DNA from 2 places in the Microbacterium sp. GCM10027623 genome. Region 1 is predicted to be linked to the other one. Evidence: predicted binding sites of a transcription regulator. Region 1 holds the regulator's gene; the other holds the start of a gene.
What was found. The regulator HrcA, encoded in region 1, represses chaperone genes, less so after heat shock. The targets are predictions, from matches to a motif close to TTNGCACTCGNNNNNNNCGAGTGCNAA.
Positions count from the first base shown of each region.

Region 1 (15,228 bases):
ATCTCCCCGTTCCGGATGCGGGTGAAGATGGAGGGCTCTGTCATGGATTCAGCTTATCCGGGTCCGTGAGCCTGTCGGCGGGTCCCTGGGCCGTCGAACGGTCCCTGGGCCTGTCGAAGGGTCACCAGCGGCCGAGGATGCCGGAGAGCACCGCGATCGCCGCGGGACCCGCGGTCGACGTGCGCAGCACGGTGTCTCCGAGCTTGACCCGCTCGCCGCCCGACGCCTCCAGCCGCTCCAGCTCCTCCGGGGCGATGCCGCCTTCGGGGCCCACCACCAGGAGGATGTCGCGCCCGTCCGGCACGACGGCGGACAGCCGCGTGGGAGCCCACGGATCGAGCACCAGCATCCTGGCATCCGCAGCACGCACCGCCAGCTGCGCGGTCGTCTCCACCGCGGTGACGTCGGGAACCCAGGCGCGGTGGGCCTGCTTCGCCGCCTCGCGGACGATGTTCGCCCAGCGCTCACGTCCCTTCGCTGCCTTCGGGCCCTCCCAGCGCGAGACGCTGCGAGCGGCCTGCCACGGGATGACCTGGTCGACGCCGAGCTCGCATGCGGCCTGCACCGCGAGTTCATCGCGATCGCCTTTCGCCAGCGCCTGCGCGAGCACGAGACGGGACTCGGGGACCTCCTGGGTGCTGCGCGAGCCGACCCGCACCGTCACCCGCGACGCGGAGACGTCGTCGACCGTCCCCTCCAGCCACGTGCCCTTCCCGTCGCCGAGCGTGATGGTCTCCCCCACCCGGACCCGGCGCACGACCGACGCGTGCTTGGCTTCGGTGCCGGTCAGGGAGATGAGGTCGCCGATCGCGGCGTCCGCGCAGTCGGGAACGATGAAGTGCAGGGCCATGTCGGCTCCGATCGGGGTCCGGCGGTCAGTGAGCTCAGTGGCTGCGGAAGCGATCGCGCAGTTTCGAGAACAGGCCCTGCTGGAACTGGGACAGTCTGGGCTCCGGCGCCTTGGTCTTCTTCGCGAACTCCTCGATCAGCTTGCGCTGCGCGGAATCCAGCCGGGTCGGGGTCAGCACCTGCACGCCCACGCGGAGGTCGCCGCGCTGGCTGCCGCGCAGCGGCGTGATCCCGCGGCCGCTGATCGTCAGCACGTCACCGGACTGCACTCCCGTGCGCACTTCGAGATCGACCGGCCCGTCCAGACCCTCGATGGTCGTCGTGGTGCCGAGGATCGCATCCGTCATGGACACCTCGAGGGTGGCCAGCAGGTCGTCGCCCTCCCGGCTGAACACCGGATGCGGGGCGACGGTGACCTCGATGTACAGGTCTCCGTTCGGACCGCCCGCCCTGCCCACGGCGCCGGAACCCGGCAGCTGCAGCCGCAGTCCCGTCTCGACGCCGGCAGGGATGTCGAGAGCGACGGTGCGCCGTGTGCGCACGCGCCCCTGACCGGCACAGGCGCCGCAGGGGGACTCGATCCTCGTGCCGAAGCCCTCGCAGCTGCCGCACGGCTGCGTCGTGATGACGTTGCCCAGCAGGCTGCGCACCTGGCGCTGGACGTGTCCGGATCCGCCGCAGACGTCGCAGGTCACCGGAGAGGTGCCGGGCTGACAGCAGCTGCCGTTGCAGGTCTCGCAGAGCACGGCCGTATCGACCTCGATGTCCCGGTGCACGCCGAAGACGACGTCGCCGAGGTCGAGATCCAGGCGCACCAGCGCGTCCTCGCCGCGTTCGCGACGCGACCGCGGGCGGGCCGCACGGCCGCCTCCACCCGCGGCGCCGAAGAACGTCTCGAAGATGTCCCCGAAGCCGCCGAAACCGCCGAAGCCGTTGCTGTCGTCGCCTCCCATGTCGTAGCGACGGCGGGATTCGTCGTCGCTGAGCACGTCGTAGGCGTGCGTCACGAGCTTGAACCGCTCGGACGCGTCCTCACCCGGGTTCACGTCGGGATGCAGCTGTCGGGCGAGTTTGCGATACGCCTTCTTGATCTCGTCCTGCGATGCGTCACGGGAGACCCCGAGTACTTCGTAATGATCCGCCACGATCACCTTTCTGCGTGTGCGTGAATGTCTTCCACCCGACGCCTCAGCGTCCGGTGCCGTCTTCTTCGAGCATGCGCGACAGGTAGCGCGCCACGGCTCGGGCCGCCGCGAGGTTGCTCGGATAGTCCATGCGCGTCGGCCCCATCACACCGACGCGTGCGGTGCCGCTGGGCGCGGCGTAGTTGCTGGCGACGAAAGACGCGTCCCCGAGCCCGAAAGGGGCGTTCTCGGTGCCGATGCTGGTCGCGAGCCCGTGCTCGTCGGTCACCATCTCGCTCATCAGCCGCAGCAGGGTCACCTGCTCCTCGATCGCCTCGAGGAGGGGATGGATGCTGCCGCGGAAGTCCTGCTCGCGGCGGGCGAGCGTGGCGGCTCCCGCCATCACGAGCCGCTCCTGACGGAACTCGGCCAGTTCCTCGGAGATCACCCCGGCCAGCACGACGAGTGCCGGATGCAGTCGCGGAATCGCCGTCGCCTGCTCCGCGTCGATGAGCAGCTGCATGCGGTCCGAGGCCTCGCCGACAGCGCGCCCGGTGATGAGCGACGCGAGCTGCGCGCGCAGCACCGCCACGTCCTCGTCGTCGAGGAGGATGGGCAGCGGCGCGATGCGCTGGGAGACGCCGCCCGCATCGGTCACCAGCACGACCAGCATCCGATTCGGGGCGAGGGCGACGAGCTCGATGTGCGTGATGCTGGCTCGCGCGAACGACGGATACTGCGCCAGCGCGACCTGACCGGTGAGCTGGGTCAGCACGCGTACCGTGCGCGCCATGAGGTCGTCCAGGTCGGCGGGATCGGTGAGGAACGATTCGATGGCATTGCGCTGCCCGGTCGAGAGCGGCCGCACCTGCGAGAGGTGGTTCACGAAGACGCGGTAGCCCTTGTCCGTCGGAACGCGTCCGGACGAGGTGTGCGGCGCCTCGATGAGGTCCTCGTCCTCGAGCAGGGCCATGTCGTTGCGGATCGTCGCGGCCGAGACACCGAACGCATGCCGCTCGACGATCGACTTGCTGGCGACGGGCTCGTGCGTGGCGACGTAATCCTGAACGATCGCACGGAGAACCTCGAGTCCTCGTTCTGTGACCATGATCCCTCCCCGCTGGCACTCCGACCTTCCGAGTGCCAATCCTACCCCGCTGCCGATTCCTGAGCCCTGCAGGCCGTGAACCCGCTACTCGGTGAGCGCCCGGACGACCGCATCCGCGAGCAGGCGGCCACGCAGCGTGAGGCGCACCCGGTCGTCGCGCAGCGCGGATGCCGGGTCGATGAGCCCGTCGGAGATCAGTTCGGCCACCCGGACTCGGTAGTCCTCCGCGATCTCCGAGATCGGAAGACCCTCGGCGAGACGGCTCTGCAGCAGCACGCGCTCCAGGGTGCGCGCGCGAGTGTCCGGCTGTTCGCGGCCGGCGGCGGGAGAGTCCCCGGAGCCGAGTCGCTGCGCGTACGCCGCAGGATGCTTGACATTCCACCAGCGCAGACCGGCGACGTGACTGTGCGCGCCGGGCCCGAAGCCCCACCAATCCGCACCCCGCCAGTACGCCATGTTGTGCAGCGAACGATGGTCCACCTGCGGGTCCGCGGACCGGCGCGCCCAGTTGCTCACCTCGTACCAGTCGAATCCGGCGGCGGCGAGTCGCTGATCGGCGGCCTCGTACATGTCGGCCTGCAGGTCGTCATCCGGGGCGGGTACTTCGCCCCGCCGGATCTGCCTGGCGAGTTTCGTGCCGTCCTCGATGATGAGTGCGTAGGCGGAGATATGGTCCGGCTCCAGCGCGAGGGCGGCGTCCAGGGACTGTTCCCAGTCCGACAGCGATTCCCCGGGGGCTCCGTAGATGAGGTCGACGCTGACATCCAGGCCGGCGCTGCGCGCCGCCTGGACCGCGGTGTCCACGTTCTCGGGACGGTGCGTGCGATCCAGTGCCGCGAGTACGTGCGGGACGGCGGACTGCATGCCGATGGAGAGTCGGTTCACGCCGGCTTCCCGCAGTGTCTGCACCACCTCCGGAGTCACCGTGTCCGGATTCGCCTCGACGGTCACCTCGGCGCCGTCGCGGATCCCGAAGGCCTCGGATGCTGCGTGCAGCATGCGCGCGAGATCACCGGCGGGCAGAAGAGTGGGCGTGCCGCCGCCGAAGAAGACCGTGTCCATCGGACGCAGCGCGCCGGCCTCGTCGAGCACCCGCCGCGCCAACTCGATCTCGTGGATGAGCGTGTCGGCGTACTGGTCCTGGCGCGCGCCGCGCAACTCGGTGGCGGTGTACGTGTTGAAGTCGCAGTACCCGCAGCGGACGCGGCAGAACGGCACGTGCAGGTAGGCGGAGAACGGCGTCGTCGTGTCGACGTGCAGGTCCGCGGGCAGCCTGCCGTCCGTCGGCGCCGGATCGCCCAGCGGTAGCGGCCCTGCCATCAGATCGGCGTCGCGTACAGCGGCGAGATCGCACGCAGGTAGCGGGCGAAGAGCTCGCGTCGACGTCGACGCACCAGACCGGGCAGGCGGTAGAGCAGCGAAGCCGGGGCGTCGAAGGCGCGCACGGTGAACCAGACCTCGTCGGTCGCCTCGCGCCACTCGATATCGAAGGACTCCTCGCCTCTCACCACGGATCCGCCCAGCGTGCCCAGCACGAAGCCGACCCGGCGGCGCTCCTCGGTGACCGAGATCACCCGCAGCTCGGCATCCGCGCGCATTCCCTTGACACGCCCACGCAGCCGCAGCGTCATGCCCGGTGCCGCGAACGGGGTGCCCTCGGCATCGAAGCGCTGCTCCAGCTGAGTGCGGTTGGGGGCGATCGGCGTGCCCTCCGCGTCGAAGCTGACGCCGGTGTACGCGGCGCCCGACTCGGGGCGCACGTCGCTCAGCTGCAGTCCGGCCGCCCGCTGCGCCGTCCACGACAGCAGCGCCTCGGCCGCTGTCCGGAAGCGGTCCTCCCCGCTGCCGATCCGCCACGAGTCCTCAGCGGGGATGCTGTGCTCCGGCGGATACTGCATGAGATCGGGGGCGTGAGTCGCCCCGACCGCGGCGTAGTCCACCGTACCTTCTCGGAATGTCCCGCGACGCATGGGTTCAACACTACGGGACGCACCTGGACGGGACATCACGACCCGCCCGTGGTGGTCCCTGCGCCGGGCCCACGCGCCCCGAGGCTCACAGCGACCCGAAGCGGCGCTCAGCGTGGAGCGCGGGAATCGAAGGGCTACTTCTTGTCCTTCCCCTCGACGTCGCCGGACAGGGCGGCGATGAACGCCTCCTGGGGAACTTCGACCCTGCCGACCATCTTCATGCGCTTCTTGCCCTCCTTCTGCTTCTCGAGCAGCTTGCGCTTGCGGCTGATGTCGCCGCCGTAGCACTTGGCCAGCACGTCCTTGCGGAGGGCGCGGATCGTCTCGCGCGCGATGATCCGCGCGCCGATGGCCGCCTGGATCGGCACTTCGAAGTTCTGTCGGGGAATGAGCTTGCGCAGGCGCTCGGTCATGAGGGTGCCGTACGCGTACGCCTTGTCGCGGTGCACGATCGCACTGAACGCATCGACCTTGTCGCCCTGAAGCAGCACGTCCACCTTGACGAGGTCGGCTGTCTGCACGCCGGCGGGCTCGTAGTCCAGCGAGGCATAGCCCTGGGTCCGCGACTTGAGATGGTCGAAGAAGTCGAACACGATCTCGCCGAGCGGCATCATGTACCGCAGTTCGACGCGCTCCTCGCTGAAGTACTCCATGCCCAGCAGCGAGCCGCGTCGGGACTGGCACAGCTCCATGACGGTGCCGACATAGTCCTTGGGCAGCAGGATCGCCGCCTTGACCATCGGCTCGGCTACCGATGCCACACGCCCGTCCGGATACTCGCTCGGGTTCGTGACGGTGACGGCCTCGCCCGCGTCGGTCATGACCTCGTAGATCACGCTCGGCGCCGTCGTGATCAGGTCGAGCCCGAACTCGCGCGAGAGCCGCTCGGTGATGATCTCCAGGTGCAGCAGACCGAGGAAGCCGCAGCGGAAGCCGAAGCCGAGCGCCACGGAGGTCTCCGGCTCGTACTGCAGGGATGCGTCGGAGAGCTTCAGCTTGTCGAGCGCCTCCCGCAGATCGCCGTAGTCGCTGCCGTCGATCGGGTAGACACCCGAGAACACCATCGGCTTGGGATCGGTGTAGCCCGGGAGCGCTTCGGATGCCGCCCCGCGCGCCGTCGTGACCGTGTCACCGACCTTCGACTGCCGGACGTCCTTCACGCCCGTGATCAGGTAGCCCACCTCTCCCACGCCGAGACCTTCGGACGGGATCGGTTCCGGGCTCGACACGCCGATCTCCAGCAGGTCGTGCGTCGCCTGGGTCGACATCATCTGGATGCGCTCGCGCGGCGAGAGGTTTCCATCCACCATGCGCACATAGGTGACGACGCCCCGGTAGGCGTCGTAGACGGAGTCGAAGATCATCGCCCGCGCCGGAGCATCGGCGTCGCCGACCGGGGCGGGGATCTCCTGCACGATCCTGTCGAGCAGGTCCTCCACGCCGACGCCGGTCTTGCCGGACACTCGCATCACGTCCTCGGGGCGTCCGCCGATCAGATCGGCGAGCTCCTTCGCGAACTTGTCGGGGTCGGCAGCCGGCAGGTCGATCTTGTTCAGGACCGGGATGATGGTCAGATCGTTCTCGAGCGCGAGATACAGGTTGGCCAGCGTCTGCGCCTCGATGCCCTGCGCGGCGTCGACGAGAAGGATCGCGCCTTCGCAGGCCGCCAGCGAGCGCGACACCTCATAGGTGAAGTCGACGTGCCCCGGCGTGTCGATCATGTTCAGCGCGAACGTCTGCGGGCCCGCCGCCGCGTCTGCGGCCACCTGCCACGGCATCCGCACGGCCTGGCTCTTGATCGTGATCCCGCGCTCGCGCTCGATGTCCATCCGGTCGAGATACTGGGCGCGCATGTCGCGGTCGGCGACCACACCCGTGATCTGCAGCATCCGATCGGCCAGGGTCGACTTGCCGTGGTCGATGTGAGCGATGATGCAGAAGTTGCGGATCTGCGTGGCGGGCGTCGCCGACGGCGACAACGGGGTGATAGCGCGGGGTGACATGTGGTCCTTGAGGCGGCCGGAAGGGTTCTGCCAAGTCTACGAGTCGGGTGCGGAAAACCCCATTCGGAGATACCGGTGATAGTCTCGCGAAGTTGCCCGCCCGTCGTGACACCGAGTGTCGCGATGCTCAGGACTCCATCACAGCCGGCCGCGCTGTCGGTGTGCGTAATCGCGCGGATGATGCTTGAATATCATCCCGACCCAGCGTTGCGTCGGCAGATCCCGCGCGTGCTGTAGAAGAGAAAGAATCACCACCTTGATCAAGTATCTCGTGCGCCGGACACTCGGCTGGCTGCTGATGATCGTGGTCGCGACCAACGTCACCTATTTCCTGGCCTGGTCGTTCCTCGATCCGCACAGCAACTACGTCGGCCGAAAGCCACCGATGAGCCCCGAGCAGATCGAGAACCTGCTCCGCCCGCGCAATCTCGACGCGACCGTCCCGCTGATCGAGCGGTGGTGGACCTGGTTCTCCGGCATCATCTTCCAGTGGAACTGGGGGGTGAGCCCGACCGGCGGCTCGGTGAACGATCAGGTGGCGTTCCGCATGTGGGTCAGCGCGGAGCTCGTGCTCGGCGCCACGATCATCGCAACGCTGCTGGGCATCTGGATCGGCGTCTACACCGCATCCCGCCAGTACAAGCTGGGTGACCGCATCTGGCAGGGCGTCTCCATCGTCACGATGAACATCAACATCATCGTCGCCGGCCTCGCGGTGGTGATCCTCGCCATCAACTTCAACAACTGGGTCGGAACCCGCGTCTTCTACGTGACCGGATCCTCGACCGAGGGAGTGACCGGGTTCTTCCCGGTGATCATCGACGCGCTGCAGCATCTCATCCTGCCGACCATCGCCCTGGTCATCATCGGCTACGCCCAGTATCACTTCCTGCAGCGCACCCTGCTGCTGGACAACATCAGCGCGGATTACGTGCGCACCGCACGCGCGAAGGGACTGACCAAGCAGCAGGCCATCCGCCGGCACGCGCTGCGGACCTCGCTCATCCCCGTCGCCACGCAGGTGGCGTTCTCGATCCCGGCGATCTTCACCGGCGCGATCCTGACAGAGACCATCTTCGCCTGGCAGGGCATGGGCCGATACTTCCTGACCACCATCAACGGAAACGACGTGCACGGCGTGGTCGCCGTCGCCGCCTTCGGCGCCGTGCTGACCGCCATCGGCGCCCTGCTCGCCGACATCGCCGTCGTCGTCCTCGACCCGCGAGTGAGGGTGAGCTGATATGAGCACCGACATGATCGACCCCACCGTGCAGCCGCAGGTCGGCCCCCAGACGACCGACGAGCGCGTCCCCGCCAAGCAGCTGAGCAAGTGGACGCTGTACACGCGCCGCTTCATGCGCAACAAGCCGGCCGTGGCCGGCGTAATCATCTTCATCCTGATGGTGATCTACTCGATCGTCGTCCCCCTTCTGACGCCCTACAAGATCGACGATCAGGACTTCCTGAACCTCAGCACGGGCCCCTCCTCCGAGCACTGGTTCGGCACCAACGCGGCAGGCAACGACAACTGGCTGCAGACCGCCGTGGGACTGCAGCGCTCGCTGATGATCGCTCTCACCGTGTCGATCGGCGTCACCGTCCTGTCCGCCGTGGTGGGTACGGCCGCCGCGTACTTCCGCGGCCGGGTCGAGCAGATCACCCTGATCGTCATCCACTTCCTCATGGTGGTGCCGACCTTCCTGATCCTCGCTCTGATCTCCAATGACGCCGGTGGGGACTGGCGGGTGATCTCCCTCGCGATGATCTTCGTGAGCTGGTTCTTCCCCGCCCGCGTCATCTGGACGCTGGCCCTGTCGCTGCGCGAGCGCGAGTACGTCGACGCTGCCCGTTACATGGGCGTCTCCGGAATGCGCATCGTGCTGCGCCACCTGGTCCCGAACATCGGCTCACTCCTCGTGATCAACTTCACGCTCGGCGTCGTGAGCGCGGTGATGACCGAGACGGGCCTGTCGTTCATCGGGTTCGGCGTGAAGCTCCCCGATGTCTCGCTCGGTTCGCTGATCGGGTACGGCGCCGCCAGCGTCACGAGCGCACCCTGGCTGTTCTACTTCCCCGCCCTGGCGCTGACCCTGCTCACCGTCTCGATGGCGCTGATCGCGGACGGCCTGCGCGATGCCTTCGATCCCACCTCGTCGGCTGGAGGCCGCGCATGAGCACCCCCACCACGAACATCGTCCTCTCCGTCCGCGACCTCACGGTCAGCTTCGCCTCCGAGGCCGGGCGCGTCGACGCGGTCCGCGGCGTCTCCTTCGACCTCGAGGCCGGTAAGACGCTCGGAATCGTCGGCGAATCCGGCTCCGGCAAGTCCGTCACGTCACTCGCCATCATGGGCCTGCTCGACGAGAACGCGAAGGTCACCGGCTCCGTCCAGTTCGAGGGCCAGGAGCTGCTCGGCAAGTCCGACAAGCAGATGTCGATGATCCGCGGCAACGGCATGGCCATGGTCTTCCAGGACCCGCTGACCTCGCTCACGCCCGTCTTCACCATCGGCGATCAGCTCGTCGAGGCGTTGACCGTGCACCGCGGACTCTCCAAGAAGGAGGCCTGGGAGCGGTCGCTCGAACTGCTCACCGTCGTGGGCATCACCAACCCGGAGCGGCGGATGAAGTCCTTCCCGCACGAATTCTCCGGCGGCATGCGTCAGCGCGTCGTGATCGCCATCGCCATGGCGAACAACCCGCGGCTGATCATCTGCGACGAGCCCACCACGGCCCTGGACGTCACCATCCAGGCGCAGATCCTCGATCTGATCGAGAAGGCTCAGGACGAGACCGGCGCCGCGGTGATCATGATCACCCACGACATGGGCGTGGTCGCGCGCACCGCGGACGACGTCATGGTCATGTACGCAGGCAAGCCTGTCGAGCACGCGGCCGCGCACGAACTGTTCCACAACACCCGGATGCCCTACTCGATCGGTCTCCTGGGCGCGATTCCCCGGGTGGACAAGGCCGAGAAGGAGCCGCTGATCCCGATCAAGGGCAACCCGCCCCTGCTGATCGATCTGCCGGACGCCTGCCCGTTCGCCTCGCGCTGCCCGATCGCGATCGACGCCTGCGTGCGACGCGAACCCGACCTCGAACCGGTGGTCACCAGCGGTGGCGAATTCCATGAGGCCGCCTGCATCCGGGCGGATCAGATCGACGATGACGGGCTCATCGGCGGGCTGCCGGTGTACCCGCCCGTCGTGATTCCGGAGAGCGAGCTCACCCGCGTCCCCCGCGAGCAGCGGCCGGTCACCCTCGAGGTCCGCAACATGGTGAAGACGTTCCCCCTGCTCAAAGGCGCGCTGTTCAAGCGCAAGGTGGGCGAGGTGCACGCCGTCAAGGGCATCAGCTTCGATGTCCGCGAGGGCGAGACCATGGCCATCGTCGGCGAGTCCGGTTCCGGCAAGACGACCACGCTCCTCGAGATCATGAACTTCGAGAAGCAGGAGGACGGCGACATCATCATCGCCGGCACCAGTGTCAACGGACTGCACAACAGGAAGCTCGAGCGGGAACTGCGCCACGACATCCAGATCGTCTTCCAGGACCCGATGGGCGCCCTGGATCCGCGCATGACGGTGACCGACATCATCGCAGAACCGATGCAGGCCATCGGGATGCCCCGCGACGAGATCCAGACGCGCGTGCAGGAGCTGATGGATCTGGTGGGCCTGAATCCGGCGCACCGCGATCGCTTCCCCGGTGCCTTCTCCGGCGGTCAGAGACAGCGCATCGGCATCGCTCGCGCACTGTCGACGAACCCGAAGATCGTGGTGCTGGACGAGCCGGTGTCCGCCCTGGACGTGTCGATCCAGGCCGGCGTCATCAACCTGCTCGACGAGCTCAAGGCGAAGCTCGGTCTCTCGTACCTCTTCGTGGCGCACGACCTCTCTGTCATCCGCCACATCGCCGACCGTGTCGCCGTGATGTACCTCGGCGAGTTCGTCGAGCACGGTGACGTCGACGAGGTCTTCGAGAACCCGAAGCACCCGTACACGCAGGCTCTGCTGTCGGCGATCCCCGTGCCGGACCCCGACATCGAGCGCACGCGCCAGCGCGTGATCTTCGACGCCGAGAGCATGAGCACGCGGCCCGCGACTGTCTGAGAATCATCCGATATGTCGGTCAGGTAACCGTCGGGTCACCGTCCGATAACGGTTAGTCACGATTCACTCGTCGTCGCCGCGAACGCATCGCGACGCGAACTAATCTTCCCCTTATGACACGCCGAAAGGCGAAAGGAGCACCATGAAGCAGCACAAGCTGATGGGAGCGCTGGCACTAACCGGCGCTTTCGCACTCGCACTGAGCGGGTGTGCAGCCAACACCGGCAACACCGGTGACGGCGGCGACAAGGGCGGCGACAAGGCCCCCGAGACGCAGGCCGCGGACTACAACCCGCAGCCGCGCGAGAACCTCAAGCAGGGCGGCACCGTCAACTTCCCGATCAACGAGATCCCGGAGCAGCTGAACGCGTTCAACGGTGACGCCAGTGCCGACACCGCGCGCGTCGCTGCCTGGTACATGCCGCAGATCATCCTGATGAAGCCGGACGGCACGCTCTACAAGAACGACAACTACCTCGACGAGTGGAAGGACGAGGTCAAGGACGGCAAGACGGTCCTCACCTTCACCTTCACCGACAAGGCGACCTGGAACGACGGCACCCCGATGGACTGGACCGCCATCGACGCCACGTGGAAGGCCAACCGCTCGAACGATGAGGGCTTCGTCCCGAACGCGATCGACGGCTACAAGGAGATCGAGAAGGTCGAGCAGGGCGACACGCCCAAGACCGCGATCGTCACCTTCAAGAGCGAGTTCGCCTGGCCGCAGATGCCGTTCAACGGCGGCGTCATCCACCCGAAGCTCGCCGACCCCGAGACCTTCAACACCGCGATGATCGACAACCCGCACCCCGAGTGGGGTGCCGGCCCGTACACCATCGACAAGTTCGACGCGAACACGGACTTCGTCTCGTTCAAGCCGAACGACAAGTGGTGGGGCGACAAGCCCCTGCTCGATGAGGTCACCTTCAAGGGCATGGACGCACAGGCCTCGATCAACGCCTTCAAGAACGGCGAGATCGACACGGTCGGCGTGGCGACCAAGGACCGCCTCGCACAGGTCGCGGACATGAAGGACATCACGATCCACCGCGCTCAGCAGACCGCAAACACGATCCTCGAGGTCGACGCCGAGAAGCCGCAGTTCAAGGACGTCGAGGTTCGCAAGGCGTTCTTCATGGCGATCAACATCGAGCAGCAGAAGAAGATCGCGTGGAACGGCCTGGACTACACGGAGGACCCGGCTGGTTCTCTGACTCTGTTCTCGTTCCAGCCCGGCTACAGCAACTCGCTCGAGAAGGCGGGCTGGAAGTACGACCCGGACGCCGCGAACAAGATCCTCGATGACGCCGGCTGGGAGAAGGGCTCCGACGGCATCCGCGAGAAGGACGGCGTGAAGCTCTCGGTCACGTACCCCGTCTTCAGCGACGACCCGACGCAGGCTGCGCTCGCGCAGTCGATGCAGAAGTCGGTGAAGGAGGTCGGAATCGAGCTCAAGATCGATGTCCGCCCCTCCAACAAGTTCGCCGAGGACTACAACTCCAAGAACTGGGACGTCGCAGGTCTGCGGTTCACTTCGTCCGACCCGTTCGGTGCGGCCTGGTTCTTCCAGCTGTACGGTCAGGACCAGGGTCTGAACCTGTCCGGTGTGCAGAACGCCGAGACCGACCAGAGGATCCACGACGAGGTCGAGTCCATCAGCGACCCGGTCAAGCAGACCGAGGCAGCGATGAAGCTCGAGGCCGAGATCTACCAGGAGTGGGGCATCATCCCGCTTTACAACGGTCCGTCGATCTCCGCAGCCAAGAAGGGTCTGGCCAACCTGACCCCCGAGCCCTACGTGGGCCTGGACCTCTTCGGCGTGCAGCCGGTGGAGAACGTGGGCTGGGAGAAGTAATCCTTATCTGATCCGCTGAGCTTCGGCCCGGCGATCGCGAGCGGGGCCGGTGGTTCATCCACCGGCCCCGCTTTCCTATGCTGGGAGTGTGGCTGTCCAGGTCGTTCTCGTACATGGCATCCGCACCTCCGCGACCATGTGGCGGTCGCAGGTGGCGTGGCTCGACGAGCACGGCATCCCGGCGCACGCCGTCGACCTGCCGGGACACGGCAGCCGGATGGCGGAGGCCTTCACTCTGGAGGGCGCGCTGCTCACCATCGACTCGGCCGTGCGCGACGCGGCCCGGCAGGGCCGGGTGCTGCTGGTCGGGCATTCGATGGGCGGTCTGCTCTCGCTCGAGTACACCGGCTCCGCAGAGCCTCCCCCGGTCGCCGGGCTGCTCGCGGCGTCCTGCACCGCGCTTCCGCGGGGTGCGGCTCTGGGCGCGTACCGCGCCCTCGCCGGTGCGGTGGACCGTCTGCCTCGGCGCGGGCTCTGGGTCACCGAGCGGATGCTCGCCGCGACGATCCCCGCCGAGACGCGGGCCGACTATGCGGCGGGCGGCTACGCCCTCGACGCGCAGGCGACCGCCCTCCGGAGTCTGTCATCACTGGATCTCGCCGCGGCGGTCGCCCGCATCCGGGTGCCGCTGTGGTTCGTGAACGGGCAGTACGACCAGCTGCGCACCCATGAGGCACTATTCCGCCGGCTCGCGCCGCACGCCGAGCTGGTCGTGGTACCGCGCACCACGCACCTGGTCACAGCCATGCGCCCCGAGGTGTTCAACGCGGTGCTGGGAGTGGCAGTGGCTGTCGTGCGCGAGCGGTCATGAGGCCTCCGACGACCGAGAGCACGGCGGCCATCAGGAAGACCAGCCAGAACCCGCCGACCATCGCGACGAGCGCGGCACCCAGCACGGGGCCGATCAGCTGACCCAGCGCCGCCGTGACGTTGACGATCCCCAGGTCACGACCGTGATCCTGCGCATCCGGCAGCAGGTCGGTGGCGAAGGCGAGGCCCACGGTCGAGAAGGCGCCGTAACCGACTCCCATCAGCGCTGCCGCGACGAGCGTCATCTCGAAGGTGGGCTGGAGGACGATCACCACCCCGGAGGCCGCCTGCACGAAGGTGGCTGCGACCGTCAGTCGGCGCCGCCGACCAGTGCGGTCGGAGAGGATGCCGGTGAACACCGAAGCGACCACGACGAACACCGTGTACACCACGATCAGCAGCAGCAGGTTGTCCTGCGCCTGAGCGCTCGGCTGATCCAGCCCATGCAGCAGGAAGAAGAGGAACAGCGCCGTGCCGAGCGCGTTGCCGATGTTGACGACGAGCCGTCCCGACAGCATCCAGGCGAAATCCCGATCACGCAGCGAGGCGAGGCGCGGACGCGTCCCCGAGCGCGGAGGCAGATCGGATGCCGTGGCAGGAGGATCCGGCAGCAGCAGGGCGGCAGACGTACCCACGACGGCGATGACGGCGGCCAGCAGGAGGTATCCGGCGAGGACTCCGAGACCCAGCAGCACCACCAGCCCGGCGCCCAGGACGATTCCGACCGCCTGGCTGGATCCCACGGCGGAGGAGGCCGCACCGCGCTGGGACGGCGGAAGCTGATCTGCAATCAGTGCGGTGAACGCAGCGGATGCGACCGAGACGCCGATCGACACGCCCACCCAGCATGCGCCCACGAGCCACGGTCCCTGTGCGAACCCGGTGAGCACGAGGAACCCCGCCGCGACCCACACGCCCACGAGCGCCCAGGGACGGCGACGCCCTCGGGAGGACCGTGACCTGTCCGAGAGCGCGCCGACCAGCGGTCCGGCGATGATCCCGGCGAGACCGCCGACGCCGAGCACCACGCCGGAGGAGACGACACCGCGGATCCAGTCCTCCTCGGCCGTGTCCAGCTGCAGGGGCAGCAGCAGCTGCACAGGCGTCAACTGCACTGTCCAGATCGCGAGCCAGGCGAGGGTGAACAGGGTCATCCACCCGGAGCCGACGCGCGCCGTACCGGTCATCGGGCGTCCCCCCGCACGGCCCGGATGAGGTCCCGGTACCAGGCGTACGAGGCCTTCGGTGTGCGGATGCCGGAGTCGAAGTCCACGTGCACGAGTCCGAAGCGCTGTGTGTACCCGTCCGCCCACTCGAAGTTGTCCAGCAGCGACCACACCGTGTACTCCTCCACGCGTACGCCCTGAGCCCTCGCCTCCTCGACGGCCGCGA
Region 1 is NZ_JBHTHE010000002.1:841,245-856,472, reverse strand. It holds gene ACFQY2_RS11440 (HIT domain-containing protein) at 1-44, opposite strand, end outside; gene ACFQY2_RS11435 (16S rRNA (uracil(1498)-N(3))-methyltransferase) at 122-850, opposite strand; gene dnaJ (molecular chaperone DnaJ) at 885-1,994, opposite strand; gene hrcA (heat-inducible transcriptional repressor HrcA) at 2,038-3,081, opposite strand; gene hemW (radical SAM family heme chaperone HemW) at 3,166-4,401, opposite strand; gene ACFQY2_RS11415 (DUF1990 family protein) at 4,401-5,051, opposite strand; gene lepA (translation elongation factor 4) at 5,186-7,054, opposite strand; gene ACFQY2_RS11405 (ABC transporter permease) at 7,311-8,294, shown strand; gene ACFQY2_RS11400 (ABC transporter permease) at 8,308-9,228, shown strand; gene ACFQY2_RS11395 (dipeptide ABC transporter ATP-binding protein) at 9,225-11,168, shown strand; gene ACFQY2_RS11390 (ABC transporter family substrate-binding protein) at 11,311-13,026, shown strand; gene ACFQY2_RS11385 (alpha/beta fold hydrolase) at 13,115-13,837, shown strand; gene ACFQY2_RS11380 (MFS transporter) at 13,788-15,023, opposite strand; gene ACFQY2_RS11375 (GH1 family beta-glucosidase) at 15,020-15,228, opposite strand, start outside.

Region 2 (15,228 bases), on a different contig from region 1:
GCGACGGACTGGCCTGGCTGACCGCGGCGGACTCCGCGATCACGGCCGGCACGTCATTGCTCGGCAGGGTGCGCACGCTCACCCTGCAGGGGGCGAACGACGGGGCCATGGACGCGACGGCCAGGGAGGCCATCGCCGTGGAGCTGGAGAGCATCCGCGCGGAGATGCTCTCCACCGCCAACACCACGATCGCCGGGCGCTCGGTCTTCGCCGGCACCTCCGACAAGCCCGCTTTCGCCGAGGACACCGGCTACAGCGGCATCCCGGGGTCCGAGGTCGTGCGCCAGATCTCGGATGCCGGATCGATCCGAGTGGACAGCGACGGCGCGGCGGTGTTCGGCGTCGGCGCGAACTCGGTGTTCGCTTTGATCGATGACATCGTCGCCGACCTCCGTGCCGGCGTCAACGTCGCTCCGCGCCTCGACGAGATCGATCAGCGGCGCAACGCTATGCTCAGTGCGCAGGGCACGGTGGGTGCCAGGCAGGCGCAGATCGAGCGGGCGAAGGAGGCGACGGTGCAGGACGCGGTGTCACTCGAGGCGAGGCGGGCCGCCGTCGAAGACGTCGACTCGGTCGAGGTTCTGGTGCGGCTGCAGGCGCAGGAGCTGGTCTACCGGTCGGCGCTCGCCGTCACCGGTCGCGTGCTGCAGCCCTCGCTGATGGAGTTCCTGCGGTGAGCGTCGCGCTGACCTTCGTCAGTCCGCCGCCCGGATTCGCGCCGCACACGCGCTTCCTGCTCGAGCCGGTCGCCGGCGTCGACGGACTGTTCGCCCTCGACGCGATCGACGATCAGTCGCTGCGGATCCACGTCGTCGACCCGCGACGCGTCGCAGCCGACTACACACCGACCATCGGCGACGACGACGTGCAGGTGCTCGGCCTGACCTCTCCCGAGCAGGCCATGCTGCTGCTCGTGGTGGGGCGGACGCCGCCCGATGGCGTGCACGTGAACCTGCTCGCACCCATCGTCGTGAACTCCACGACCGGCGTCGCCGCGCAGCTGATCCTCGAGGATCAGGATCTTCCCCTGCGCGTCTCGCTGAGTTGATTCGGCGCTGACGGAGGTGCCGGGCGTCGGCGGCTACCCTGAAAGGGTGATTCTCGCCGTCGACACCTCCCTGGGCACAGCCGTCGCCGTCGTCGATGCCGACGGCGCCGTGGTCGCCGAGGCATCCGCACCCGGACGCCTGGGTCATGCCGAGGTGATCGGCGATCTGCTCGCCCTTGTCGTCCGTCCCGGCATCACCCACGTCGTCGCGGGCATGGGTCCCGGGCCGTTCACGGGTCTGCGCATCGGCATCGCCGCCGCCCGCGCGTTCGCGCTCGGTCGTGGCATCCCGGTCGTCCCCGTCCCCAGCCACTTCGCGATCGCGCTCGACGCCGACCGTCCGGTGACCGTGGTCACCGACGCGCGCCGACGCGAGATCGCGGTGAGCGTCTTCGACGGGGTGGACGCCGACGGCATCCCGATCCTCACCGAGCCCACGCGCCTCGAGAGACGCGGCACCGATCCGATGCACGAGACCGCCGAGCTGTCGGCATCCGCCCTCGCCCGGGTCGGCGCGCGCGCCGTGGCCGCCGGCCGGACGCTGGCGAGCGCCGAGCCGCTGTACCTGCGCTCGCCCGATGTCGTGCAGCCGGGACCACCGAAGCGGGTGAGCGGATGACGCTGCGGATGGCGACGACCGATGACCTCCCCGCGATCATGGGCCTCGAGCGCCGCAGTTTCCCCGAGGACGCGTGGAGCGAGCAGACCATGTCCGCCGAGGTCGCCAGCGCGCACAACGTGTATCTGGTCGATGTCGAGGACGGTCGGATCGTCGGGTACGGCGGTGTGCGCGCACTGCAGGGCGGGACGGATGCCGACATCCAGACCATCGCTCTCGATGCGGACTTCCGTGGCAGTGGCCGCGGGCGCGCGCTGCTGCGGGCGCTGGCCGGCGAAGCGGTCGGCCGCGGGGCGCGCGAGCTGTTCCTCGAGGTGCGCGCCGACAACCCCGTCGCACAGGCCCTGTACGTGTCGGAGGGGTTCGCCGAGCTCGGCCGCCGGCCGCGCTACTACCAGCCGGGTGACGTCGATGCGATCGTGATGCGCCTGGACCTGCGGGAGTGGGCCGCGCGGGCCGCCCGTGCTCGGGGTGCCGCTCCCGCTCCGGAGGAGATCTCCGGCTCGGGAGGAGACCTCCCCGCAGAAGCTCCTCCCATCGCAGAGAACTCCTCCGGAACGGGTGGGGTGCAGACGGCCAGGACTGACGAGTCGGATGCTGCACAGGAGGCCACCGCATGACAGAACCCCTGGTGCTCGGCATCGAGACGAGCTGCGACGAGACCGGCATCGGCATCGTGCGCGGTCGGACGCTGCTGTCCAACACGATCGCATCCAGCATGGACGAGCATGCCCGCTACGGCGGCGTCGTACCGGAGGTGGCCGCGCGTGCTCACCTCGAGGCGCTGCAGCCCTCCATCGAGCGCGCGCTGGCAGAGGCGCAGGTGACACTGGCCGATCTGGACGCCATCGCGGTGACCAGCGGCCCCGGCCTCGCCGGTGCGCTGATGGTCGGCGTCGGAGCCGCCAAGGGGCTGGCCGTATCCCTGAACAAGCCGTTGTACGCCGTGAACCATCTGGTCGGACACATCGCCGCCGACATCCTTTCGGAGCCGGATTCGCCGACCGCGCAGAACAGGACTGCCGAGCCGCTGGAATATCCCACGATCGCGCTCCTGGTCTCGGGTGGGCACACCTCTCTGCTGCACGTGCGGGATCTGACCACCGACGTCGAGCTGCTCGGCGAGACCATCGACGATGCGGCGGGGGAGGCCTTCGACAAGGTGGCCCGCCTGCTCGGCCTGCCCTACCCGGGCGGCCCGCACATCGACCGCGTGGCGGCCGAAGGCGACCCGAAGGCGATCCGGTTCCCACGCGGTCTGTCGAAGGCGTCGGATCTGGTCCGGCACCGCTACGACTTCTCGTTCTCGGGGCTGAAGACCGCGGTCGCGCGGTGGATCGAGCGGGCCGAGGCGAACGGCGAGCAGGTGCCGGTCGCCGACGTCGCCGCAAGCTTCCGCGAGGCGGTGGCGGATGTGCTCGTCACAAAGGCCCTTGCCGCGTGCGGGGATCTCGGCGTGCCGCGTCTGCTGCTCGGCGGCGGGGTCATCGCCAATCGTCGCCTGCGCGAGGTGGCGCTGGAGCGGGCTGCCGCCGCCGGCGTCACCGTGCGCATCCCCCCGCTGAGCCTGTGCACGGACAACGGCGCCATGATCGCCGGGCTCGCCGCCGAGCTGATCGCGGGAGGCCGCGGCGCGTCCACGCTGCAGTTCGGCGCCGACTCCACGCTTCCCGTGACGCAGATCCAGGTGAGTGCGACATGACCGATCCGCGCGGCGAGCGGCCCGACAGGGGCGGTCCCCGTGTCGAAGCGCCCAGCGCCGAGGTCGAGCGACCCGAAGGAGCCGTCGCGATCCCCGGTGCGTCACGCGGTTACGACAGGATGCCCACCGCTCCGGTGCCCGTCGAACGGGCGAGCGTGCCGGATGCGGAGCAGTTCGCCGCCGGCAACTGGGATCCCGCCGCTCCCGCGGAGCACACGGACGATGCGAGACTCGCGCCCTGGGCGCTGTTCGCGGCCATCGTGGCGCTGGCGACCTCGATGTTCGTCGGCTGGGGCATCCCCGTCGCGATCGTCGCGGTGATCGCCGCCATCATGTCTCTGCGCCGGCCGATCGAGAGCCGCTCCATGTCCATCTGGGCGCTGGTCCTGGGCCTGTTCGCCACACTGTTCAGCACCGGGTGGCTGATCTGGGCGGCCATGCAGTTCGAGATGCTGGGGTGACGGATGCTGGACGATGTCGAAGCCGCACGACGACGTGAGCTTCACCAGCGGGTCTATGCAGCCGGCGGGTCGCTGACGGATGCCGAGGTCGTCGAACTGCACGACCTGGACAATCGTCACCTCGCTGACGTCGCCGTCCCCGAGGCGCAGACCGCCGAATCCGACCCGGCTGATGCGGTCGTCCCCGTTCCGCGAGCGGACGAGGCCGGCATGGTTGTCGCCTCCACCCGCGCGGTGCCCGCCGATCCTGCAGAGTCTGACGCGCGGAGTGCGGAGAACTCGCCTGCTCCCGCTGCGCCGGCGCGGCGGTGGATGCTCGCCCTGGTCGCGGCGGTCGCCGTGCTGGTCGGGCTGGGTGCGGGCTGGCTGGTGTTCGGAGCCGGCACCGGTCGGATGACGATGACCGCGGCGCAGCAGGACACGTGGAGCGAGCTGGAGGCCTCCGGCGACTACGACCCGGGGTCGATCCAGGTGGTGGGCGCGAAGTACGGTGCGACGACGTGGAGAGCCACCCAGCAGGGCTCCACGCGGACGTGCGTCATTCTGACCTGGGGCGACCGCGACCCGTCGGCGGGCTGCCGCCCCACCGCCGGCGAACACGGTGACTTCGACCTGCAGGTGAGCCTGGACTACACGGAGGACGGCGACCACTACATGATCTTCGCCGTCCTCGCCGAGGACACCGACGGCGATCCGGTCACCGTCATGCAGCGGCAGAACATGACCGACGGCGGCTGGGACTGGCGGTCGCAGTACAGCGAGGACGAGCTCGTTCAGGTGGACCTGATCGAGCAGACCGGGTTCGACGGCGAGTGGCTGACCCTTCTCGGCTATGACGGTGCGGTCCCGATCTGGCTGTATCAAGGCGACCGCACGTGCCTGATGGTGCTGGTGCACGACGCGACCGAGGTCGCGCAGCAGTGCGGCTCTCTGACGACGGAGATCCCCCTTCAGCTGGCCGTCGGCGACGTGGTCTACAGCGTTCTCGACTCCCCTCGCGGTCCGTCGCTGACGGTCTTCCGCGCAGCGGTGCCGACCCAGATCACCTGCGACGCCGCAGCCGGGGACTGCACATCCATCGACGACACGACCGGCGAGATCGACTGACGCCGTGCGCCCCGCCAGCCCCGAGCAGGCCGGGTCAGACCCGGTCGGCGAGGATCGCGATGCGGCCCGCCGGGGTGCGGGTGAGGATCAGCGTCGCCTCCTGCGAGCCGCGGAGGTTCAACTTCTTGCGGAACGCCGCCGGATCGATGTCCATCCCGCGTTTCTTGATCTCCAGTCGGCCGATGTCGTGAGCGCGCAGTGCGGCAGAGATCGTCTTGGCATGCACGGGCATCGTCTCGCGGACCCGGAACGACTGCACGAAAGGGCTCGTCACAGCGGCATCGCCGGTGAGGTAGGCGATCTGCTCGTCGAGCATGCCCGCATCCAGCATCCGTCCGGCGTCGCCGATCAGCCGCGCGCGGATCACGGCGCCGTCGGGCTCGTGGAGGAACGCGCCGAGCGGGCGCACCGGCACGTCCCCCGCATCCGCGGCCGCGGTGAGCTCGTGGCGCTCGCCGGCCGACACGAGGAGCGCGGAACGGCGGACGCCGTCGCGCGCGAGCGCCCCGCTCCACAGCACCAGTTCGACGACGCTGCCGTCGGCGCTGACCCACTGCGCCTCGACATCGGCCGGGATGAGGTCGCGATCCAATCCCGGACCGAGCTTGATGCCGGTCGGATGCTGCCGGGCCACTTCGAAGCACCAGTCCAGCGACGGCGACCAATCGGAGGCCGACAACCGCCGCGTCTCGCTGTGTCCGGCCGTCCGCCTGGCGGGATCGAGCCAGACGGCGCCGTCGGCGGGTCCGTCGTCAGGATCAGGCACCCATTCCTCGGCGAGCCCGGTGCGCACACGGGCTTCGGTGCCGAAGGGAGCCAGGTTGTACGCCGCGATGCCTGCGGTCACCTCATCGGCGTCGACCGCGGTGACCCGCATGCCGGCGCCTGCGAAGGCGAGACTGTCGCCGCCGATGCCGCACCCCAGATCCGACACCGCGGTCACACCGGCCTGGCGCATCCGGACGGCATGCAGCGTCGCGACCGTCAGGCGCGTCGCCTGTTCGAGACCCGCACGGGTGAAGAGCATCCGTTCAGCGAAATCGCCGAACTTGGCCCGCGCCTTCACGCGCAGATGCGCCTGCCCGACGACCGCCGAGACGAGCTCGGGGGAGTGGCCGGCCGCGCGCAGCCGTGACACGGTCCGCGCCACCTCCGCGGTCGACGAGATGCCCCCGATGTCATCGAGCAGAGCGAGTCCCTCGCGGGTGAGCAGCGCGGTCAGCTCGGAGATCTCCACTCGATCAGCCTACGGACATCTGCGCGGAACGCCGCGCAGCTGGCACTCGCATTGCGTGAGTGCCAGCCATCGTCCTACACTGGAGTTAGCACCCTCGGTATGAGAGTGCTAACCAGTCTTCTGATTCTCAGTCAAGAAAGAAGAGGTACACCGTGTCGGTTTCCATCAAGCCGCTCGAGGACCGCATCGTCATCCAGCAGGTCGAGGCAGAGCAGACCACCGCAAGCGGTCTGGTCATCCCGGACACCGCGAAGGAGAAGCCCCAGGAGGGCGAGGTCGTGGCCGTGGGCCCCGGTCGCATCGACGACAACGGCAACCGCGTCCCGCTCGACGTCGCTGTGGGTGACCGCGTGCTCTACAGCAAGTACGGCGGCACCGAGGTGAAGTTCGGCGCTGACGAGTACCTGGTGCTCTCGGCGCGCGACGTGCTGGCGGTCGTCGTCCGCTGACGCGCGACGTTCTCAAGGGTCCGGATGCCATCGGCATCCGGACCCTTTGTCGTCCCCTATGCGTCCCCATCGCTGCTCCGCAGATCCCCCGTGGCGTCCCCGCAACGGTCGGGGCGACCCCCGATGCCTGCACTCGGCGAGAGTCCCACACTTGTCGAAGGCGCCACTTGGCACTCTCACGATCAAAGGGGATTCGATCATGGCTCTCGACGACAACGTCAACCTCCTCGGTGCTCAGTGGAATCTGGGGATCGCGGACTCGGGCAACAGCACCGACAACTCGGACAACTCCGACAACTCCGACAACTCGATGACGGACAACTCCGACAACTCGGACAACTCCGACAACTCGTTCACCGACAACTCGGACAACTCGGACAACTCCGACAACTCGGACAACTCGGACAACTCGGACAACTCCGACAGTTCCGACAACTCGATGACGGACAACTCCGACAACTCGATGACGGACAATTCCGACAACTCGGACAATTCCGACAACTCCGACAACTCGGACAACTCGGACAACTCGGACAATTCCGACAACTCGACCAACGACTCGTACAACGACAACTCGGACAACTCCGACAACTCGACCAACGACTCGTACAACGACAACTCGGACAACTCGGACCGCTCCTGGCGAGACAACTCCGACCACTCGATCACGGACTCGTACAACACGCTGTACGACAACTCCGTCACCTCGGGTGTGCGACAGTACAACTCCGGCTTCGGCGACGTGGGAGCGGGCGGCGGTGGCATGGGTGCCGTGGCCGGTGCCGGCGCGCTGCACATCGATGGGCGCACCACGCTCAACGACCAGTCGGTGAACCAGAGCATCTCCACCGGAGACGGTGGGGGAGTCAGCCAGACCTTCGGGCAGAGCAGCAACATCGCATCCGGAGACGGCGCGGCAGCGGCCGGGGGAGACGCGACGGTCACCCACATCGACACCGACATCACCATGGGCGACGTGTGGACCGGCAACACCTGGAACACGGACTCGTTCAACGAGGACTTCTCGGACAACTGGTCGGTCAACGACTCGTTCCAGGACAACTCCGACAACTCCGACAACTCCGACAACTCGGACAACTCCGACAACTCGGACAACTCCGACAACTCGGACAACTCGTGGACGGACAACTCGGACAGCTGGACTGTTCAGGACTCGTTCCAGGACAACTCGATGATCGACAACTCCGACAGCTGGACGGTCGACGACTCCTTCCAGGACAACTCGTCGGTCACGTCGGATCTGGACCTCACGCTGGACAACTCCAATGTCGACAGTCCCTTCGGGGACGCCACCGACCTGGCACTCTGAGGTCTGAGCAGGTGCACGACCTGGCCGGCCGTCCCCGTGGCGGTCGGCCGGGCATACCACGAGAATCCTGAAGCATCCGAGGGGAGCCGCAGTGATGGCTGACGAAACGGATGCCCGAGGGTCGGACGGTGTCGGGCAGGATCCCGCGCTCTGGGGAGACGCGGGTGCATTCGACCCCTTCGCCACCGACCTGTTCACTCAGGAGATCGCCAATATCGCGGAATCCGACTGGGACCTGGACGCCGACGAGATCTGGGGAGATCTCGACGGCACTCCGGATGTCGTGGATGACGCGGACGGCTCCGCATTCTTCGGCTGATCAGCTCACGGAGACGAGAGGGCGAACTGTGGCGGACGAGCATCCTGCTGGGGAGGCGAGCATCGCCGACGTCATCCATGACGTCGGCGATCTCGCTGCGTCTGCAGGCAGGCAGGACCTGGCGACACGGCTGGCCGGCACACGCGAGCGCTTGGCGGATCCGTCCGTGCGGGTGATCGTGGTGGGAGAGTTCAAACAGGGCAAGAGCAAGCTCATCAACGCGCTCGTGAACGCGCCGGCGTGCCCGGTCGACGACGACGTCGCGACAAGCGTCCCCACCACCGTGGCCTACGCCGAGCAGCCCTCGGCCTGGGTGATCGAGCGGCCCGACGGCGACGGAGCGCAGCCGCGGCGTCGTCAGATCCCGCTCGACGAACTCGCCGACTACGTGTCCGAACGCGGCAACCCGGGAAACGAGCGGGGCATCCTCTCGGCCGAGGTGCTGCTTCCGCGCGAGATCCTGCGAGGCGGCCTCAAGCTCGTCGACTCCCCGGGCGTCGGCGGACTCGAATCCTCCAACTCCCTCGCCACCCTCGCTGCCCTCTCCTCGGCGCACGCCGTGCTGCTCGTCTCGGACGCATCGCAGGAATACACCGAGCCCGAGGTGCAGTTCCTCCGCCACGCCATGCGCATCTCTCCGAACGTCGCCGCCGTGCTCGCCAAGACCGACCTCTATCCGGAATGGCGCCGCATCGAGACGATCGATCGCGCCCACCTGGCCGGCAGCGAGGACGTGCCGATCTTCTCGGTCTCCAGCGACCTGCGTCTCCTGGCCGCCGAGTTGCAGGATCGCAGTCTGAACGACGAGTCCGGCTTTCCCGCCCTCGTCGCCCATCTTCGTCGTGAAGTGCTCGGTCGCGCGGAGCTCATTCACGAGCGCAGCGCCGTGCACGAGCTGCTGTCCGTCGTCGACCAGCTGGGGATGTCGCTGCGCGCCGAGCTGAACGCCCTGCTGAACCCGGAGGACACGCCGCGGATGATCGCGGAACTGGAGATCGCCAAGGCGAAGGCCGATGAGTTCCGAGGTCGCTCCGCCCGCTGGCAGGTCATGCTCACCGACGGCATCGCCGACCTGGTCGCGGATATGGAATACGACGTGCGCGACCGGCTGCGCAAGGTTCAGCGCGAGGCGGAGCGCGCGATCGACGAGGGCGACCCGGGGCCGATCTGGGACCAGATCACCGAGTGGCTGGACCAGCGCGTCACGGCGGCCGTGTCCGAGACGTTCGTGTGGACGGACGAGCGCTCCCGCTGGCTGTCCGAGGAAGTGGCGGAGCTGTTCAGCCAGGACGAAGCCGACATCCCGGTCCGAGACGTCTCCGACATCGGAGGTGTGCTCGACCCCGTCGAGGGAATCGGCGACCTGGAAGCGGGACAGCTCGGCGCGGGGGAGAAGATCTACATCGGCCTGCGCGGCTCGTACGGCGGTGTGCTGATGGTCGGACTGGCGACGGGTCTGATCGGGATGGCGCTGATCAATCCCCTCTCTCTCCTGGCCGGTGTGCTCGTGGGCAGGAGGGCGTACCGGGAGGACATGAGCAATCGGCTCAGCCGGCGTCAGCAGGAAGCGAAGATGATCGTGCGACGCTACGTGGACGAGGTCACCTTCCAGGTCGGCAAGCAGCTCAAGGACCGGTTGCGCCTGGTGCAGCGCACCGCCAGGGACCACTTCGGCTCGCTCGCCGAAGAACTGCACAGTTCGCTCTCCGATGCGCTCCAGCGAGCGAGGCAGGGTGCGACCGGGTTCACGACGTCACGGGATCAGCGGGTCGCGCTGCTGAAGGAGCGGGTCGCCGAGTTGGAGCGCGTGCGACGCGCCATCCCCGCGCTTCCGCCCGCTCCCGCCTACGCCGCCGTCCACCGGGATCCGCGGGCTTCGCGGTCGGCCCAGCCGCAGCCGGCCGCCCTGACGAGGGCGGCGCTGCGTCGTGGTGGGGAGGACTGATGCCCTCCGGCGTGATCTCCGACACCGAGGAGCTGCTGCGCGCCGCGCGGATGGTGTACTCGGGGGACCGCGAGGAACGCGCGCTGATAGATCAGCTCGACACGCGACTGCATGAGCCGCTGCGGCTGGCCATCGCGGGGATGGTCAAGGCGGGAAAGTCGACCCTGCTCAATGCCCTGCTCGGTGAGCGCATCGCCGCGACGGACACGGCTGAATGCACTCGGGTGGTCACGTGGTACCGCCACTCGCCGACGCCACGGATCACCATGCATCTGCGCGACGGCAGCGAGAGCCGCATGCCGATCCGGCGGGAGGGTGGCCTGCTCACCTTCGATCTCGGCGGTCGTACCGCTGAGGAGATCGAATGGATCGACGTGGGCTGGCCGCTGGACGGGCTCGAGTCGCTCATCCTCATCGACACCCCCGGCATCGCATCGCTGTCGCCGGAGACCTCTGCCCGCACGACGCGCTTCCTCACCCCCGATGACGCACCGTCCACCGCGGATGCGGTGATCTACCTCATGCGACACCTGCACGGCTCCGATGTGGGGTTCCTGGAGGCGTTCCGCGACACCGCCGCCGGTGCAGGGCAGAGCATCTGCGCCGTCGCCGTCCTCTCGCGATCCGACGAGGTCGGCTCCGGTCGGATCGACTCGCTGCTGTCCGCCCGTCGTGTGGCGCAGCGCTATGAACGCGACGGCGACCTCGCCGCCCTCGCTCTCGCCGTCGTGCCGGTGGCCGGGCTGCTCGCGGAGGGCGCGCGCACACTCCGCGAGAGCGAGTACATCGCGTTCCGGGAGCTCGCAGGACTCGAGCGGGCGGCCCGCGAGGGTCTGCTCGTCTCCGCAGATCGCTTCGTGCGGGAGAGCACCGCCACCGGGCTCAGCATCGGTGTGCGGGAGCAGCTGCTGGCGCGGTTCGGCATCTTCGGGGTCCGCCTCTCCGCAGCGCTGATCCGCGGGGGCGTGTCCAGTTCCTCGGAGCTGTCGGAGGCCATGGTGCAGCAGAGCGGACTGATCGAACTGCAGGAGTTCGTGCAGCGCCACTTCCATCCGCGATCCGACATCCTGAAAGCACGCGGTGTCGTGCTGCAGCTGCAGGCGATGATGCGGCGCACGCCCAAGGAGGGATCCGAGGAGATCCGGGCCGGAATCGAGAGGTTCCTCGCCTCCGCGCACATGCTGGACGAGCTCGCTCTGCTCGCGCTGGCACGATCGCGCGGGCTGCCGCTGGACGCCGCCGACGCTCGAACGGCGGAGCGGATCCTCGGATCGGACGGCGTGACGCCGTCCGCCCGTCTCGGGCTCGCGGCTGACGCGCCCCGGGAGGTGATCGCCGAGCGTGTCCTCGCCGAGATCGACCGCTGGCGGGTGCTGAGCGCATGGCCGACCGCGGCGCCCGCAGCGCTGCGCGTTCATCGCGCTGTGCTGCGCAGCCTCGACGGCGTCGCCTCAGAGGTCGGCGCGGGCAGGGCCCTGCGGTCCCCGGCGCACGTCGAAGCGGCGGGCGGACCAGCCGAGGGCCGGGGGCAGGATGCTGATCAGCAGCGCGAGGAGCACCAGCGCGGCCTGAGCGGCAAGAAGGGGCTGCAACGGCGCGCCCTGCGGGCCCTGCGCCACCCATCCCGGTGACAGCACGACGACGAGTGACAGCAGCGCCAGCGTGAGCAGCTGCCACCAGCGCACCTGCGGTCGTCGGCTCATGAACGACACCAGCAGGGTGATCTGGGCGAGCACCACGGCGACCAGCATTCCGAAGACGACCCAGAAGACGATGTCGGCGGCCGACTCGTAGGCCTGCTGACTGCGCCCCGCGGTGACGGTCTCCGCCCGGTCGGCGATGAGCGGAAGGAGTTCTTGGCGGATCACGAAGAGGTAGACGACGTTGAAGGCGCCCACGCCGAAGCTGAGGATCCACAGGAGCTGCGTCAGGCGGATCGAGAACGGCGGCGTGGCCTTGACCAGCACGGGTGCGGCGTTCGGATTGCTGAGCGGCGGGCGGGCCGGCAGCTCCCGAGACGCGTACGGCGCGACGGACCCGGCACCCCCACCCGGAGATTCGGGGGAGGATGCCGGGTCGGCCCTTCCGGTGGTGTCAGTCATCCTCGACCGGACCGTCGATGGGCAGGTCGTCCAGCGCGGCGCCGGTCGCATCGGCGTCATACGCGTCGGTGCTGTCGGAGGTCATGTCCCCTTCGAGCAGATCGGCCGGCTCCGGCACGTCCGCGGGCGGGGCCACCGGTTCGGACGCGGGGGCCGCTGCCGCGTCGGCCGCCTGGTCGGCGGGCGCCGCGGCCGCCACGGAACCGGGGTCGGAGGACTGCAGGACGTCGGCGTCGGTGTCCACCGGGGGGTCGTCCGCGGCGGGCGCATCCGAGTCGGGGTCCGTGCCGGTCTGGTTGAAACTGTCGTCGTCGGTCCGATTGCCGATCGTCACGTCGCCCAGCGAGACGTCCGTGTCCGAGTCGCTCACCGACACGTCGTCTCCGGCGGCGATCGCGCTGTCGCCGGAAGCGACCACGGCGTCCTGATCGAAGACCTGCGTGACGTCGCCGCCCTCCGTCCAGATGTTCTGGTTCACGGACTGATCCAGAATGGTCGAGCGCGCGTCGACCGTCGTGTACTGCTGTGCGTCGATCGTGTACTGCTGGATCATCCTGACGATCTCCCGCACGGCGCCGTCGCCACCCGGATCCGTCGGCGGCGGAGGCGGCGGGCTGCTGTGGTGCACCACCGAGGGATGGTCGACGATCACCGGTCGCACTGCCGCGACATCGGCCATGCACACGTCGGACAGTCCTCGCGCTGCGAGCGCGGCGTGCGGTGATCCCGCGAATCCGTTGGCGGCCTCGGGATCCCTCAGAAGGCTCATGATGAATGCGATGAGCGCGTCAGCGATGGTCTCGACTGGTGAAGTCATCTGCGGCCCCCTTCCCCTCCGGCTCGGGAGGGCTGGGCGGGTTGCGCCAGCACTGTCCGAACCTGATCAGATCGTATTGTCGACGGTCGCCGACGGCATCGGGGGTTTGCCCGATGCCGTGCATGGGGGGTCATGGGGTTTCGTCCTGAGGGGCCGAGTCCGGAGTGCCCTCGCCGAGCAGAAGCCGCAGCCGCGCGAGGAGTTCCGAGCGCGAGGCCGCCCCCAGACGATGCCTGATGTGCGCGATGTGATGCTCCGCCGTGCGGGGGGAGATGAAGATGGCCTCGCCGATCTCCGCGTACGTCTTCCCCTGCAGCACGAGGCGGGCGACCTCGATCTCCCGATCGCTGAGGACATCCGCCGGGGCGGCCTTGGTCTGCGCCGGCGCGTCGTCGTCCGCAGTCGGCACGGGACGGCGAGGGCCGTCGTTCGGATGCAGCTCCCGTGCGCAGGCGAGCAGCTGCGCGGCGACCTTGCGGTCGGTGCTGCGTGCAGCACCGTGACCCGCCAGCCGTGCGGCATCCCAGATCAGGCCGGCGGCGGCGAGGCCTTCGGCAGCGGAGACGACGGCGTCCACGTCGACGGATCCGGCCAGGACGTCCGTCCACACGCGACCCGCCTTCGCCATGCCGGCCGCCACCCGGCTGTGCGCCGCGGCGTTGACCAGTGCTCTCGCATGCGGGGCGAGCCGGTCGGGACGACTGAGCAGTATGCCCTGCTGGATGCCGGCCCAGTGCACGTGCGACGCCCAGAGAGGGGGACTGCCCAGGCTCTCGACGATCTGCTGAGCGCGCTGCAGATGCGGCTCGACGCGTGCGGCATCGCCTGCCCGTGCCGCGGCGCTGGCCAGTTCGCCGAGCGGATGCAGCAGGAACAGGTCGACGTCGGCGCGCAGCAGAGTCGGCCGCGCGTCCTGCCACGCCGCCTCCAGCCCCGCCGCGTCCTCGTAGCGGCGCGCTATCGCCACGCGCACGGCCTGCAGAAGCAGCGCATCCCGCGTGCACAGCCGCTCCCGCCCGCCCGCCAGAGCGCTCTGCAGGCTGCTTCTCGCCTCGGCGGGATGCGCGCGGTGGGCGGCCACCCAGGCGCGCCACAGCAGCAAACGCGTGCGGCCCCACGGGCCGCCGTGATCGCGTGCGATCGCGTCGTCCAGCACGGTCTGCGCGGTCGCCAGGCGGCCCAGGTTCAGAGCCACGACGGCGGCGACGACGGCGGGGAGCTCGCACAGCGGGTCGCTGCGCCGCGACGTGGTGTAGATCTCCGCGGAGCGGACCAGATCGGTCAGCGGCGACTCCGTCGCCCGTGGCCCCAGGGTCGACCGCAGCGCGCCGCGCAGCAGGTCGGTCGACACGCTCAGTGCGGAGGGCAGCGCACCGGACTCCCGCGGCGGGTCACCGGGATCCTCGGCGCCCACACCGAGGGCCGCGATGGTCGCGTTCGCGCCGGTCACGGCATCCGACGGAGGTACCGCCTGACTCACCCGATGCGCCTGAGACATCAGGGCGCGGGCCGACCAGGCTGCTGCGGCCACGGCGATCAGCGACGACTGCGCTCGGCCGGGTCCCGAAGCGAGAGCGTTCTCGGCGAGAGTCGTGGCCTCATCGAGGGCGCCCGCCGACCATGCCGCACTCGCACGCCGGGGTGCGAGCGCCTGCTCCTGCGCGCCGCACTGCACTGCGGCCGTGTACAGCTCGCCGGCCAGATGCGGCTGATCCGGCAGGATCCGATCCGCTGAGGAGATGAGCGCGTCCGCGACGCGTTCGTCGCGCAGGGGTCGCAGACCCTCAGGATCGCGCAGCGACCCGGGGAAACGCGTGCACAGGTCGATCAGCCGATGAGCCGGCAGTGCCTCGCGCACGGCGAGGCGCACGACGGGCGCGGCTTCGCCGTTTCGCAGCAGCAGCCCTTGGGCGTATCCCTGCAGTGCCCAGTCGGATCCGGCGTCGGCGTCGGTGAGGGCCTCACCCGGTGCCGCGACGCACACCTCCTCGATGGTGCGTCGCAACCGGTCGTCGATGGTGTCGAGTCTGTGGAGGATGTGCTGGGCCAGGGCGCGATCCAAGGCTGTGTGGGCGCCATCGTGGGCGCATTC
Region 2 is NZ_JBHTHE010000001.1:1,494,765-1,509,992, forward strand. It holds gene flgL (flagellar hook-associated protein FlgL) at 1-677, shown strand, start outside; gene fliW (flagellar assembly protein FliW) at 674-1,048, shown strand; gene tsaB (tRNA (adenosine(37)-N6)-threonylcarbamoyltransferase complex dimerization subunit type 1 TsaB) at 1,095-1,667, shown strand; gene rimI (ribosomal protein S18-alanine N-acetyltransferase) at 1,676-2,287, shown strand; gene tsaD (tRNA (adenosine(37)-N6)-threonylcarbamoyltransferase complex transferase subunit TsaD) at 2,284-3,369, shown strand; gene ACFQY2_RS06860 (hypothetical protein) at 3,366-3,830, shown strand; gene ACFQY2_RS06865 (hypothetical protein) at 3,834-4,937, shown strand; gene ACFQY2_RS06870 (SAM-dependent methyltransferase) at 4,972-6,174, opposite strand; gene groES (co-chaperone GroES) at 6,327-6,623, shown strand; gene ACFQY2_RS06880 (hypothetical protein) at 6,823-7,953, shown strand; gene ACFQY2_RS06885 (hypothetical protein) at 8,048-8,272, shown strand; gene ACFQY2_RS06890 (dynamin family protein) at 8,232-10,217, shown strand; gene ACFQY2_RS06895 (dynamin family protein) at 10,217-11,848, shown strand; gene ACFQY2_RS06900 (IniB N-terminal domain-containing protein) at 12,312-13,136, opposite strand; gene ACFQY2_RS06905 (LuxR C-terminal-related transcriptional regulator) at 13,267-15,228, opposite strand, start outside.
Region 2: a site for HrcA is predicted at 6,214-6,240, ahead of groES (co-chaperone GroES). Genes of this name have one in related genera too.